DNA from 4 places in the Sodalis sp. RH22 genome. Region 2 is predicted to be linked to each of the others. Evidence: predicted binding sites of a transcription regulator. Region 2 holds the regulator's gene; each other region holds the start of a gene.
The links. The regulator CRP, encoded in region 2, controls carbon source genes, mostly activating them, when cyclic AMP is high. The targets are predictions, from matches to a motif close to ATGTGANNNNNNTCACAT.

Region 1 (3,115 bases), 1.3 Mb from region 2:
AAACGCATATTACGTACCGCAGGACACCGGCGCCCTGCGCAGAATCAACTTTATCTGCGTCGCGCCGCTGTCTTTTCGGCCGCGCCGGGTCGGCGCGGCGCCGTTAAACCTGTGCCGTATCCCGGGCGGCGGCCGCGCCGATGCGCGCCAGAGTCGGCCACACTTTCATCAACGTGGTAACGATGGTATCCAGATCCGCGCGGGTAGCGCCGTCACGGGCCTGCACCGACATCCCCTGCAGGATACAGGTCAGGTATTTCGCCAGGGTGGGCACATGAGTGCCGGCCGGCAATTCTCCCTGGGCCTGGCGCGCGCGCAGGAAATCCGCCAGCATGTTTTCCTGGAAATGGTGCCGCGCGCGCAGCAGTTTCGCCACGGCGTCGGATGAAGACGAGAGCGCGGCGGACGTACAGATAATAAAGCAGCCCGAGGGCAAATCTTTGTCGGTGTACAGCGCCGCGGTATCGCGCAGGAAATTTTCAACCGCCTGCGCCGCCGTACAGGCGGGGTCGGCCAGCAGCACCTTGCCCCGTTCGGCGAATTTCGCCACGTAGCGTTCGGCCGCCGCGCGGAACAGGCCTTCCTTATTGCCGAACTCGCCGTACAGCGTCGGGGCCTTGGCCCCGGTGGCCTCCACCAGATCGGTCAGCGAGGTCGCTTCGTAGCCGTGGCGCCAGAACAGTTCCAGCGCTTTATCCAGCGCATCGTCACGGTCGAACTGTTTTGGGCGTCCGCGTCCTTTCCGTATGGGCGCAACATGATCGGTATTCATAACATCCTCTCTTATCGCATTTTTATGCCTGGCATCTTGCCGCTTGCACAACGTCCTTGTGGATATCAGCCGGCACCTATATAATTAACGATCATTACAAAAATTACAAGTGCCTTTCGTCACATTGCCCAAAGAATGTTAAATTTGGCGGCCATGCCTGTTCCTCCCTTGCGGCGGCCTCTCCAACCCAAAGTGAGTGAGCGTTGACAATAAAAATAAATTTTTCATTATTAACAATGGCTTATCTATTATATTAACGATCATTAAAAATTTAGTTGATCAACGCCGCCAGGAGGACTAGTATTTACTTATCGAACGTTAACAAATAGCGTTGACCCACAAATCCTGCAACCAGAATGCATAGAGAGATAAGATTATGAAAAACGTAAAATATGCCATCGCCGCCATCGCCCTGAGCGCCGTCTCTTTCGGTAGTTTTGCCGCAGAACTGGCGACCTCCGCCCCGGCGGGTCAGCAGCCGGTAGGCGTCATCAGCGCCACCGGCGGCGCCAACCTGTCTTCGCTGGAAAGCCAGCTGTCCGCCAAGGCTTCGGCCGAAGGCGCGAAGTCTTTTGTGATTACCTCCACCACCGGCCAGAATAACCTGCATGGCACGGCGGTAATTTACCAATAAGGATGGCGCCATGATGAACAAAGTTAATCTTGGTATCGTTGCCCTGGCCGCCATGGTGTCGTTCGGCAGTGTTGCCGCCGACACCATCAATACCGCCCGGTATGAGCCTCACCAGGTGGTATTGACGACCGTGGGCGCCAGGACAGGGTTGCCTACCCTGCCCGGTCATGGCAGTGAACGCGCCGTACGCGTCGATAACCGCGCCTATCCGGTAACGTCGGTGTCGGGGCGCAATAATATGCACAGTACGTCGGTCGTTTATGAATAGCGCTTTACCGGCGCGTCATCAAAAAATCCGGGCTTGGCCCATTCATTATTTTCCCTAAAGCGTTTGCGTAATATCATCGCGCAAACGCTTTTTTTTACGTTGTAACAAAATAACGCTTTCTTTTCTCCTGCCCGTTGCTATCCTCTGTCAGGAATATTCTTAATTATATCTTTATTAAAATAAATAAAAGCCCTAAATAAGCTTTTTCCTATGTTAATGAATAAATTAGCCCTGCCGTTTTCCGCCAAATTTACGCTTCCATGCAATAAACGCAAATAGAAACATCTGTGCCAAATATCTTTACGGTTGCCGCCGTTGACCCCTTTTAACGAATGGATAATCATCTAACGGTAACGTAATTATTAATATATGGAGCAAAACAATGCGTCGCATTTTAGCATTTGTCGGAATTATTGTTCTTAGCGCCGCGCTTAGCGGTTGCCTGTGGCCACCTCCTTGGGGCGGCGGCGGCGGTCATGGCGGCGGCGGCGGTTATCACCATGGCGGCGGACCGGGCCGCGGCTAAGGGTTGCGATCCTCTGGTATAAAACCCATTGAGAGCTGCGCCCCAACTGTCAGGTGCTTTTATTGACAGTTGGCGGCGCAGTTTTTTTTGCCGCCCGTCCGCTGAGGCGGCGGGTTAACCGCTCCCCTGGCCTGGCGGTTATCTCAAAGCGCAATATCCCTCTTACCGTCCTTGCAGTTATCCTGCAACCACGCCAGAATCGGCAATAATCGCCTTACTGTTAAAAAGGATGGGTTATGACCGAGCTGCGTCGATTTAAACAGGTCGATGTGTTTACCGCCACTGCGTTGATGGGCAATCCCCTGGCGGTGATCCTGGATGCCGATGGCTTATCCGATCGACAGATGCTGGCCGTGGCCCGCTGGACTCATTTATCCGAAACCACGTTTGTCCTGCCGCCTTCGGCCGCCGGCGCCGATTATCATGTGCGTATTTTCTCCCCGGCAGGAGAATTGCCTTTTGCCGGCCATCCCACGCTCGGCACTGCCCATGCGATGCTGGAAAGCGGCTTTAGGGCCAAGGCGGCCGATAGACTCATCCAGGAGTGCGGGGTGGGCCTGGTCGCCCTCGATATCACCCGCGCCGGATGGCTGGCGTTCCAGGCGCCCGAGGCCAAAATCTATACGGTGAACGAAAGTTATTTCCCCCTGCTTAACGCCGCCGTGGGCGGCGCGACGACGGTCACCTGGTCTCCGCCGGTCGTGGTGGACATGGGGATCCGCTGGCTGGTGGCCCGGGCCGACAGCGCGCTGTCTTGTTTGCGGATGCAACCGGACGCCGTCGCCCTGGAGCGGTTGCTCAAGCGTTGCGAAGCGAACGGCCTGGCGGTATATGGCCTGCACGAGGCAAACGGCCCGGCGGATTATGAAGTCAGGGCCTTTTTGGTGGAACAGGGCGCCCTGGTGGAGGATCCGG
Region 2 (3,115 bases):
ACCCATATCAATTTCCAGCGGGTGCCGACCGTCGACACGTCGAACCCTTTCGCCGCCAAGGCGATTCCCTCACTTGACGAAAGTTTTGTCGTTATTCATTTCCGTAGCCTGGCGCATATCGACCTGCCTTACCTGCTGGCGATGCTGCAAGGCTCCTTTATTTCCAATATTAATACGCTGGTGGTGCCCGGGGGCAAGATGGGGCTGGCGATGGAGCTGATAATGGGGCCGCTGGTACAGCAGTTGCTGGAAGGAAAGGAAATTAAGTAAACTCGAGGCCTCGGGCGGGAACACCACGCCCGATTCGGCCCCATCGGCATGCTTTCCCTTGAACACGCCAGGATTCGCTGCGGTGTTGGCGGGCCTAGCATACCGTGCCATGGGGCGCTCGGTCGGGCAGAGAAACCATGCCCGATTCGACCCCATTGGCGCGCTCTCCCTTGAACACGCCGGGTTTGAGTGCGGTGTTGGCGGGCCGGTTAGGCGGCGGGGGCGTGGCGTTCGTCGCGCACTTCAAAGCTGTGGGTCATATTGACCGACGCGCCGAGCATCAGTGAGACCGAGCAGTATTTTTCCGCCGATAGCGTCACCGCCCGCTCCACCGCCTTGTCGGTCAGCCCGGCGCCGGTGACGATAAAATGCAGGTTGATATGGGTAAACAGGCGCGGCGCCTCGTCGCGGCGCTCGGAGGTGAGTTTGACCTCGCAGTCCCGGACGTCCTGCCGCGCTTTGTGTAAAATCGATACCACATCAATGGCGCTGCAGCCGCCGACCGACATCAATACCATTTCCATTGGGCTGGGCGCTTTTTCGCCCGCGTTCCCATCCATCAAAACCTGGTGGCCCGAGGCGGATTCGCCCATGAAAGACAACCCTTCTACCCATTTGACCCGTGCCTGCATTATGATACTCCTGATGAAAAGCTTTCCAGCAGACTACATTTTTGTTGGAAAACTGGCAATGTTACTGAACATACTTCATGCTGAAGCAAGACAACAGAAGACACTGCTTCAAACCTATGCTAAAAACAAGGCTGGATCGGCCTCATGATAATGAAAGGGCAAGAGATCGATCGGAACATCACATTACCAGACCCTAATAAGTTCCCTTACGTCGCTCCGTTTAAACGCGGAGTCAGAGTGAATAATACAAGCGCCGTAACAGGGAATACGATGTCCCGAACCTGGGATAGCGATGACAAAAGAGGATAACAGCGAATGGTTCTCGGCAAACCGCAAACAGACCCGACTCTCGAATGGTTCCTGTCTCATTGCCATATTCATAAGTATCCATCGAAGAGTACACTTATACATCAGGGTGAAAAGGCTGAAACGCTTTACTACATCGTTAAGGGCGCCGTGGCGGTGCTGATTAAGGATGAAGAAGGCAAAGAGATGATTCTCTCCTATCTTAACCAGGGAGATTTCATCGGTGAGCTCGGCCTATTCGAGGAAGGTCAGGAACGCAGTGCCTGGGTACGGGCGAAAACCGCCTGTGAAGTCGCCGAGATTTCGTATAAAAAATTCCGGCAGCTGATTCAGGTGAATCCGGATATCCTGATGCGCCTGTCGGCGCAAATGGCCAGTCGTTTACAGGTAACGTCGGAAAAAGTCGGCAACCTGGCATTCCTGGACGTTACCGGACGCATAGCGCAAACCCTGTTGAACCTGGCGAAACAACCCGACGCCATGACCCACCCCGACGGCATGCAGATAAAAATCACTCGTCAGGAAATCGGCCAGATTGTCGGCTGTTCCCGCGAGACGGTAGGACGTATTCTTAAAATGCTCGAAGATCAAAATCTTATATCCGCGCACGGTAAAACCATTGTTGTTTACGGCACGCGCTGATAGCCCCGTTATACAGGCGTGGTGCTTCGTACCACGCTTTTTTTGCTGACAGTATGTGGCGCCGGTTAATCTACCACCCTGAAGTAAACTATGCCCTGCGGCAAACCATCGTGCTATGCCTGCCGGTGGCCGCCGGCCTGTTATTCGGCAGCTTGCAAAACGGCCTGCTGTTTTCGTTGGTCCCTGCCTGCTGCAATATCGCCGGCCTCGATACCCTGCATAAACGGTTTTTCAAGCGCCTGGCCGTCGGCGGTGCGCTGTTCGCGCTGAGCAGCGTGCTGATCCAGGTGCTGTTGGCCGTGCCGGTGCCATTGCCCTTGGTGATGCTCGGCCTGGCGCTGCTGTTCGGCGTTACCGGTGAAATCAGCCCGCTGCACGGCCGTTTATTGCCCGCCGCGCTTATCGCCGCCATCTTTACCCTGGGCCTGGCCGGCAATGTGCCGCCCGTCGTGCCGCCGCTGCTGTATATTGCCGGCACCGCCTGGTACGGACTGTTCAACGCCCTGTGGTTCCGGTTGTGGAAGGAGCAGCCGATGCGGGAATCTCTTAGCCTGCTGTATCGGGAGCTGGCGGATTATATCGAGGCGAAATATACCCTGCTGACACAGCATACCGATCCGGAAACCGCCCTGCCGCCGCTGTTTGCCCGCCAGCAGGCGGTGATTGATCTGATTGCCCAGGTATACCAGCAGCTTTATATGCTGTCGGCCAATGATCAGCTGCAGTACAAACGCCTGCTGCGTTCTTTCCAGGTGGCGCTGGATTTGCAGGAGCATATCGCCGTCAGCCTGCACCAGCCGGACGAAGTACAAAAACTGGTGGCGCAAAGCCACGCCGAGGCGGTTATCCGCTATAACGCCCGGCTGATTGCCGCGCGGTTGCGGGTACTGGCGGATGATATTCTCTATCACCGGCAGCCGGGGCGTTTTAACATGGCCACCGCGCTGTCGGCCCTGGAAAAAATTGCCGACCGGCATCCGGATAATCCGGTCGGACAGTTTTGTTATTACCATTTCAGCCGTATCGCCCGGCTGCTGCGTACCCAGCGCCCGCTTTACCGCCGCGACCTGATGGCCGACAACCAGCAGCGGCTGTCGTTTTGGCATGCGCTGGTCAGCTACTGTTCCTTTAAATCCATGGCGCTGCGCAGCGCGGCAAGGCTTGGGATTATGCTGGCCATCGGCAGCAGCCTGGGGCTGGTATTGGATCTCCCCAAACCCTACTGGATTTTAATGACGGTGATGTTTGTCAGCCAGAACGGCTAT
Region 3 (3,115 bases), 1.7 Mb from region 2:
GCACAGGCCGATCACTTCTTTCGGCGCAGTATCGGAAATCACCGGCCAGCCCAGGGCGCCGAAGCCTTTGCCGAAGAACGCCAGCGCCATCAGCGCCACCACGATGACCGTATTGTTGGTGTAGTTGCACAGGATAATGCTGGTGGCCAGCAGCATGCCCACGACGATCGGTATCTTACGTGCCACGGTCAGCGAGTGGCCGCGCTTGATCAGAATATCGGAAACCACGCCGCCCAGGACGCCGCCGGCAAAACCGAACAACGCCGGGATCGAGGCAATCAGGCCCACTTTCAGGATGGACATGCCCTTATCCTGCACCAGGTAAATCGGGAACCAGGTCAGGAAGAACCAAGTAATACTGTTGATGAAATACTGGCCGAAAAATACGCCGAGCATCATGCGGTTGGTCAGCATCTGTTTGACATAATCCCAGCGCGGGCCGTCTTTTTTACCGTCTCTCGGCGTGTCCATATCGACCATGGCGCCGCCGGCGGCGATGTAATCCAGCTCCTGCTGCGAAACGCGGGGGTGTTTATTCGGGTTTTGAATATATTTGATCCACACCATCGTCATGATGAAACCCAGCACGCCCATGACGGTGAAGACATGTTCCCATCCCCAGGCATAGGTCAGCCAGCCCAGGATGGGAGAAAATATCGCCAGGGCGAAATACTGCGCCGAGTTAAAAATCGCCGACGCGGTGCCGCGTTCAATGGTGGGGAACCAGGCGGCGACGATGCGCGCATTGGCCGGGAAAGACGGCGCCTCGGAGAAACCCAGCATAAAGCGCAGGATAAACAGCGTCATCGCCGCGTAAGCCACCGGGAAAAAGCCGACGAATCCCTGCAGCAGCGTAAACAGCGACCAGAAAAACAGGCTGTAGGTATAAACGCGTTTGGACCCGAAACGGTCCAGCAGCCAGCCGCCGGGAATTTGCATAATAAGGTAAGCCCAGCCAAACGCGGCGAATATCTGCCCCATTTGCCCGGCGTCCAGCCCCAGCGTCTTGGCGACATCGGAACCGGCAATGGACAGGGTTGCCCGATCGGCGTAGTTAACCGCGGTGACCAGGAAGATAATTAATAAAATCACATAACGAACATGTGTTTTTGTTCTACTTGAAACCAGAGGTGTCGTGCTCATTGAATACGCTCTAATCAGGCGATAAACTTCGGGAACACAAAAAATCATTACCACACTATTTTTTGCGTTGCGCTTTTTTATCGTGAGTTAATATTTTCTCGTAAGAGTCTTTTTATTTCACCGGTAGGCCGGTTGGTGTCTTATTTAACTGACCTGCATAGTATAAAAACCATCGTGAAAAATGGCACTGTGCATAAGCACAACAATTAAGCCTAAAATAACCGATTTTTTGGACATGAGCACGTGAAAGCACGACGGTCGTCACGTTATTTTTTGGCGTGGATTCTGCCGCGAATGAAGGGTGACCTTTATCACATTATACTGAACATATGACAAATAAATCCCGGGTATAGCCGCTATAAAATCGTGCATTTGCACAATGAGAAGTGCCCCTATTCCGCATATAATATCCTCATCACCCGTATTGTTATCCTGGCTGAACGCTGGTTCGGGTTATAACAACAGATTAGTATTTGCGGAGACGTTTATGTCATCAACAATAATGACCAATGCGGAAAAGGCATTGTATATCAAAGTTCACGTCGACGATAACGTCGCGATTATCGTGAACAATAATGGTTTGCCGGCCGGCACTCAATTCGCGGACGGCTTGAAATTAATCGAGCATGTTCCGCAAGGGCATAAAGTCGCCCTGCGCGATATCGCTATCGGCGGCGATATCGTCCGTTATGGCGAAGTGATTGGCTATGCCTTGCGTGAAATCAAACAGGGCAGCTGGATTGATGAATCGCTGGTCGAGATGCCCAAGGCCCCGGCGCTGGAAACCCTGCCGCTGGCCACCAAGGTCCCGCCGACGTTGCCGCCGCTGGAGGGCTATACCTTCGAAGGATACCGGAATGCCGACGGCAGCGTCGGCACTAAAAACCTGCTGGGCATTACCACCAGCGTACAATGCGTGGCCGGCGTGGTTGAATACGTGGTGAAACTGATTGAACGCGATCTGTTGCCAAAATACCCCAACGTCGACGGCGTGGTCGGGCTAAGCCATCTGTACGGCTGCGGCGTGGCCATTAATGCGCCCGCCGCGGTGGTGCCGATTCGCACCATCCATAATATCTCCCTCAACCCGAATTTCGGCGGCGAAATCATGGTGATCGGCCTGGGCTGCGAAAAATTGCCGCCCGAACGCCTGCTGGCCGGTACCGAGGATCAAATTCCCATCGCGGTGGAACGCCCGGGGGTGAGCATCACCCGTCTCCAGGACGAAAAACACGTGGGCTTCAAGTCCATGGTGGATGATATTCTGCAGGTAGCGGAAGATCATCTGCAGCGTCTGAACACCCGCCAGCGTCAAACCTGCCCGGTATCCGATCTGGTGGTGGGCACGCAGTGCGGCGGCAGCGATGCGTTCTCCGGCGTAACCGCCAATCCGGCGGTGGGCTTTGCCTCCGATCTGCTGGTGCGCTGCGGCGCGACGGTGATGTTTTCGGAAGTGACCGAAGTGCGCGACGCCATCCACCTGCTGACGCCGCGGGCGGCTGACGAACAGGTGGGACGCCGGTTGCTGGAGGAAATGGCCTGGTATGATAATTACCTTGACGATGGTAAAAGCGATCGCAGCGCCAATACCACCCCGGGCAATAAAAAAGGCGGTTTGGCCAATATTGTTGAGAAATCGCTCGGTTCCATCGCCAAATCAGGCACCAGCGCCATTGTGGAGGTGCTCTCCCCCGGCCAGCGTCCGACGAAAAAGGGGCTGATTTTCGCCGCCACCCCCGCCAGTGATTTTATTTGCGGTACCCAGCAGCTTGCCTCCGGCATCACCATACAGGTATTTACCACCGGGCGCGGCACACCCTATGGTTTGGTGGCCGTGCCGGTGATCAAGATGGCGACGCGCGACGCGCTGGCCGACCGCTGGTTTGATTTGATGGATATCAGCGCCGGTTCCATCGCCACCGGCAGGGCAACCATTGAAGACGTGGGCTGGCAATTGTTTGAACTGATCCTG
Region 4 (3,115 bases), 2.2 Mb from region 2:
GCCGCCGGACCCGTCCTGGTGGCGCAGTTCCAACGATCCGCAGCTCGACAGCCTGATCGCGCGCGCCATCGCCGGCAACCTTTCGCTGCAACAGGCGGTGCTGCGCATCGCCGGCGCGCGTGAACAAAGCGTGCAGGCGGGGGCAGCCGGTTTGCCCGCGGTAAACGCCAGCGCCAAGGCTACCCGGCAGCAGCTGGGCCTGAAGGGTGAACTTGAATCCTCCGGCGTCAACCTCAGCGATGAAAATACCAGCCCGGAGATTGCCTCAGGGCTGGATAGCCTGTTCAAGCCGGTCAATCTTTACCAGGGCAGTTTCGACGCCAGCTGGGAAATTGATCTGTGGGGCCGGGTACGTCGCTCGGTGGAGGCGGCGAACGCCCAAACCCAGGCCGCGGTCGAAGGACGCAACGACGCGCTGGTCTCGCTGGAGGCGGAGGTGGCGCGGACTTACCTGCAGTTGCGCGGCGCGCAGAGCGTGGCCGCTACCCTGGAAACACAAATTGCGGTGGCCCAGCAATCGGCGGAACTGACGCGCAGCCAGCAGCAGCACGGCCTGGCCCCGCAGTATGACGTGGAAAACGCCAACGCCCAGCTTGGTTCGCTGCGGGCGCAACTGCCCCAGTATGAAGCGCAGCAGCGCCAGGCCATGAACGGCCTGGCGGTGCTGCTGGGCCAGCCTCCCGGCACCCTGGATCACGAGCTGGCGCCCGTCAAACCCCTGCCGGCGGTTCCCGCGGCGGTGCCGGTGGGCGTGCCATCGACGCTGGCGCGCCGGCGGCCGGATATCCGCCAGGCGGAAGCCAACCTGCATGCGGCCACCGCCAATATCGGGGTTTCGGTGGCGCAGTTGTTTCCCGATCTGTCATTGACCGGGCAGTTCGGGATGCGCAATACCGATGCGGACTACCTCACCCACTGGAGCAGCCATTTTTACAGCTTTGGTCCCCAGGTTTCCCTGCCGATATTCCAGGGCGGCCGGCTGGTGGCCAGCGTGAAACTGTCGCGCGTACAGCAGGCCAATGAAGCGCTTGCCTATCGCCAGGCAGTGTTGACCGCCCTGCAGGATGTGGAAAATGCCCTGGTCAGCTACCGCACCGATCGGCAGCGGGTCGAGGGGCTGGAGCAAACTGCCGCCTCGTTGCAGAATGCCTTCGATCTCGCCAGCGCCAGCTATCGCCAGGGCATCAGCACTTTTATCAACGTGCTGGACGCCCAGCGGCAGCTGGCGCAGGCCCGGCAGCAGGCGGCCAGCGCGCGGGTGCAGACCGGCACAGATCTGGTGGCGTTATATAAAGCGCTCGGCGGCGGCTGGGAGCCGTATCAGAATATGACGCTGCCCGACTACCCGGTTTTTGGTCCGGCGGAGTCGGGAAACGCGCCGGTGCAATTGACTAATAAATCGCCACAATCTTAGGCGCAAGCACAAATCGGCCTAAAAATGTGTCTTGGATCACATATTTTTGTAGCGCAATGCAACCAAACAGGAGAAAATTACACCATCTTACAAATGGGGGGTGGGTTGTCATGGGTACTCTTGCCGCAGGCTTCGTGATGATGCGCTGGGAATTGCTCAGCGCGGTGATGATGTTTTTCGCCAGCACGTTAAATGTCTTTTGCCGTAAAAGCAGCCACAATGCGCTGGCGTTTATTTTCAGCGGCGTCGGCATCAGCATGGCCTGCTGGTTTGTCACCGGACTGCTGGGTATCACGCTGTCGGTTGAAATGGTCTCCTGGCGCGAAGCCTGGGATAACCTGAAAGATATCGCCACGTATGTGGTTTCCCATACGCCGCCGGAATGGCAGGTAAACTGACCGTCTCCGCCGGCCGTCCCCGGGCGGGGTAGTAGCGCTGACCGCTGCCTGCCCGCGCCACAAAAATAGCTTGCCCGGCGCTGTACCGATTGGTACAGTCAGGATTCCCGTTCTCCTGACAAGGCATCCATCATGGCAAACCTGGTCCCTCCCTTTACCCCTGACACCGCCGCCGCTAAAGTCCGTATGGCGGAGGACGGCTGGAACAGCCGCGATCCGCAGCGCGTATCGCAGGTGTATACCCTTGATACGCAATGGCGCAATCGCGCGGAAATCGTCACCGGCCGCGACGAGGTAGTGGCGTTCCTGACCCGGAAATGGGCTAAGGAACTGGATTATCGGCTGATCAAGGAACTGTGGGCGTTTACCGGCGCGCGCATTGCGGTGCGTTTTGCCTATGAATGGCATGACGACAGCGGCAACTGGTTTCGCTCCTATGGCAACGAAAACTGGGAGTTCGATGCCGCGGGGTTAATGGCCCGCCGTTTTGCCTGTATCAACGATCTGCCCATCGCCGACGGCGACCGCAAGTTTCACTGGCCGCTGGGACGGCGCCCGGATGATCACCCCGGTCTGTCCGACTTTGGCCTCTAGATGACCGACCACAACGCGGATAGCGCGGCGCTGGTAGCGCAAATAGCCGACGTTTTCCGTGAATGCGGCTTCGAGGGCGCGTCCCTGAGCCGTATCACCGAACGCACCGGCCTGGGCAAAGGCAGCCTGTACCACTTTTTTCCCGGCGGCAAAGACGCCATGGCGGCGGCGGTGCTCACCCAGGTCGAGGCGTGGTTTCACCGCCACATTTTCCAGCCGCTGGCGCGGGATAACGCGCCGGACGCGCTTGACGGCATGTGGCGGGCGGTGGATGCGTATTTCCTGTCCGGACAGCGCATCTGCCTGATGGGGGCCTTTGCCCTGGACGGCACGCGCGATCGATTTGGCCATGCTATCGGCGTGTATTTCCACCACTGGATAAGCGCGCTGCAACAGGCGTTGCAACGGGCCGGCGTCGCAGTTCCGGCGGCGGGCGAACTGGCCGAGGACACCGTCGCCGGTATCCAGGGCGCGTTAACGCTGGCGCGAGCCATGAATGACACCGATCTGTTTATCCGTGGCACGCGGCGGCTGCGGGCGCGGCTTATGCTCGCCATACCCCTCCACCATCCTTGATGCCGTCTTGCGTGCCGGCACGGCGGATCGGACCTGTCCGCCGCGCGGCGTGGCCGCCTGCGGGCGGTTATTTTCCGTCCCGGGCGGCGAACATGGCGCGGGCCGCTGCTGCAACCACGGGTTGACGCGTCGC

Region 1: bhsA (multiple stress resistance protein BhsA) is a predicted target of CRP. The motif match lies at 880-897, and genes of this name have one in related genera.
Region 3: garD (galactarate dehydratase) is a predicted target of CRP. The motif match lies at 1,443-1,460, and genes of this name have one in related genera.
Region 4: ACL2XN_RS10020 (YjcB family protein) is a predicted target of CRP. The motif match lies at 1,439-1,456, and genes of this name have one in related genera.

Annotation. Positions count from the first base shown of each region.
Region 1 covers NZ_CP178731.1:3,116,884-3,119,998, forward strand. The annotation lists gene ACL2XN_RS14285 (TetR/AcrR family transcriptional regulator) at 104-772, opposite strand; gene bhsA (multiple stress resistance protein BhsA) at 1,149-1,406, shown strand; gene ACL2XN_RS14295 (hypothetical protein) at 1,417-1,674, shown strand; gene ACL2XN_RS14300 (PhzF family phenazine biosynthesis protein) at 2,437-3,115, shown strand, end outside.
Region 2 covers NZ_CP178731.1:4,436,623-4,439,737, reverse strand. The annotation lists gene ACL2XN_RS20025 (phosphoribulokinase) at 1-270, shown strand, start outside; gene ACL2XN_RS20020 (OsmC family protein) at 480-902, opposite strand; gene ACL2XN_RS20015 (hypothetical protein) at 862-1,050, shown strand; gene crp (cAMP-activated global transcriptional regulator CRP) at 1,218-1,850, shown strand; gene ACL2XN_RS20005 (YccS/YhfK family putative transporter) at 1,904-3,115, shown strand, end outside.
Region 3 covers NZ_CP178731.1:2,746,177-2,749,291, forward strand. The annotation lists gene ACL2XN_RS12625 (MFS transporter) at 1-1,143, opposite strand, end outside; gene garD (galactarate dehydratase) at 1,631-3,115, shown strand, end outside.
Region 4 covers NZ_CP178731.1:2,215,891-2,219,005, forward strand. The annotation lists gene ACL2XN_RS10015 (efflux transporter outer membrane subunit) at 1-1,414, shown strand, start outside; gene ACL2XN_RS10020 (YjcB family protein) at 1,525-1,812, shown strand; gene ACL2XN_RS10025 (DUF1348 family protein) at 1,945-2,406, shown strand; gene ACL2XN_RS10030 (TetR/AcrR family transcriptional regulator) at 2,407-2,982, shown strand; gene ACL2XN_RS10035 (DJ-1/PfpI family protein) at 3,050-3,115, opposite strand, start outside.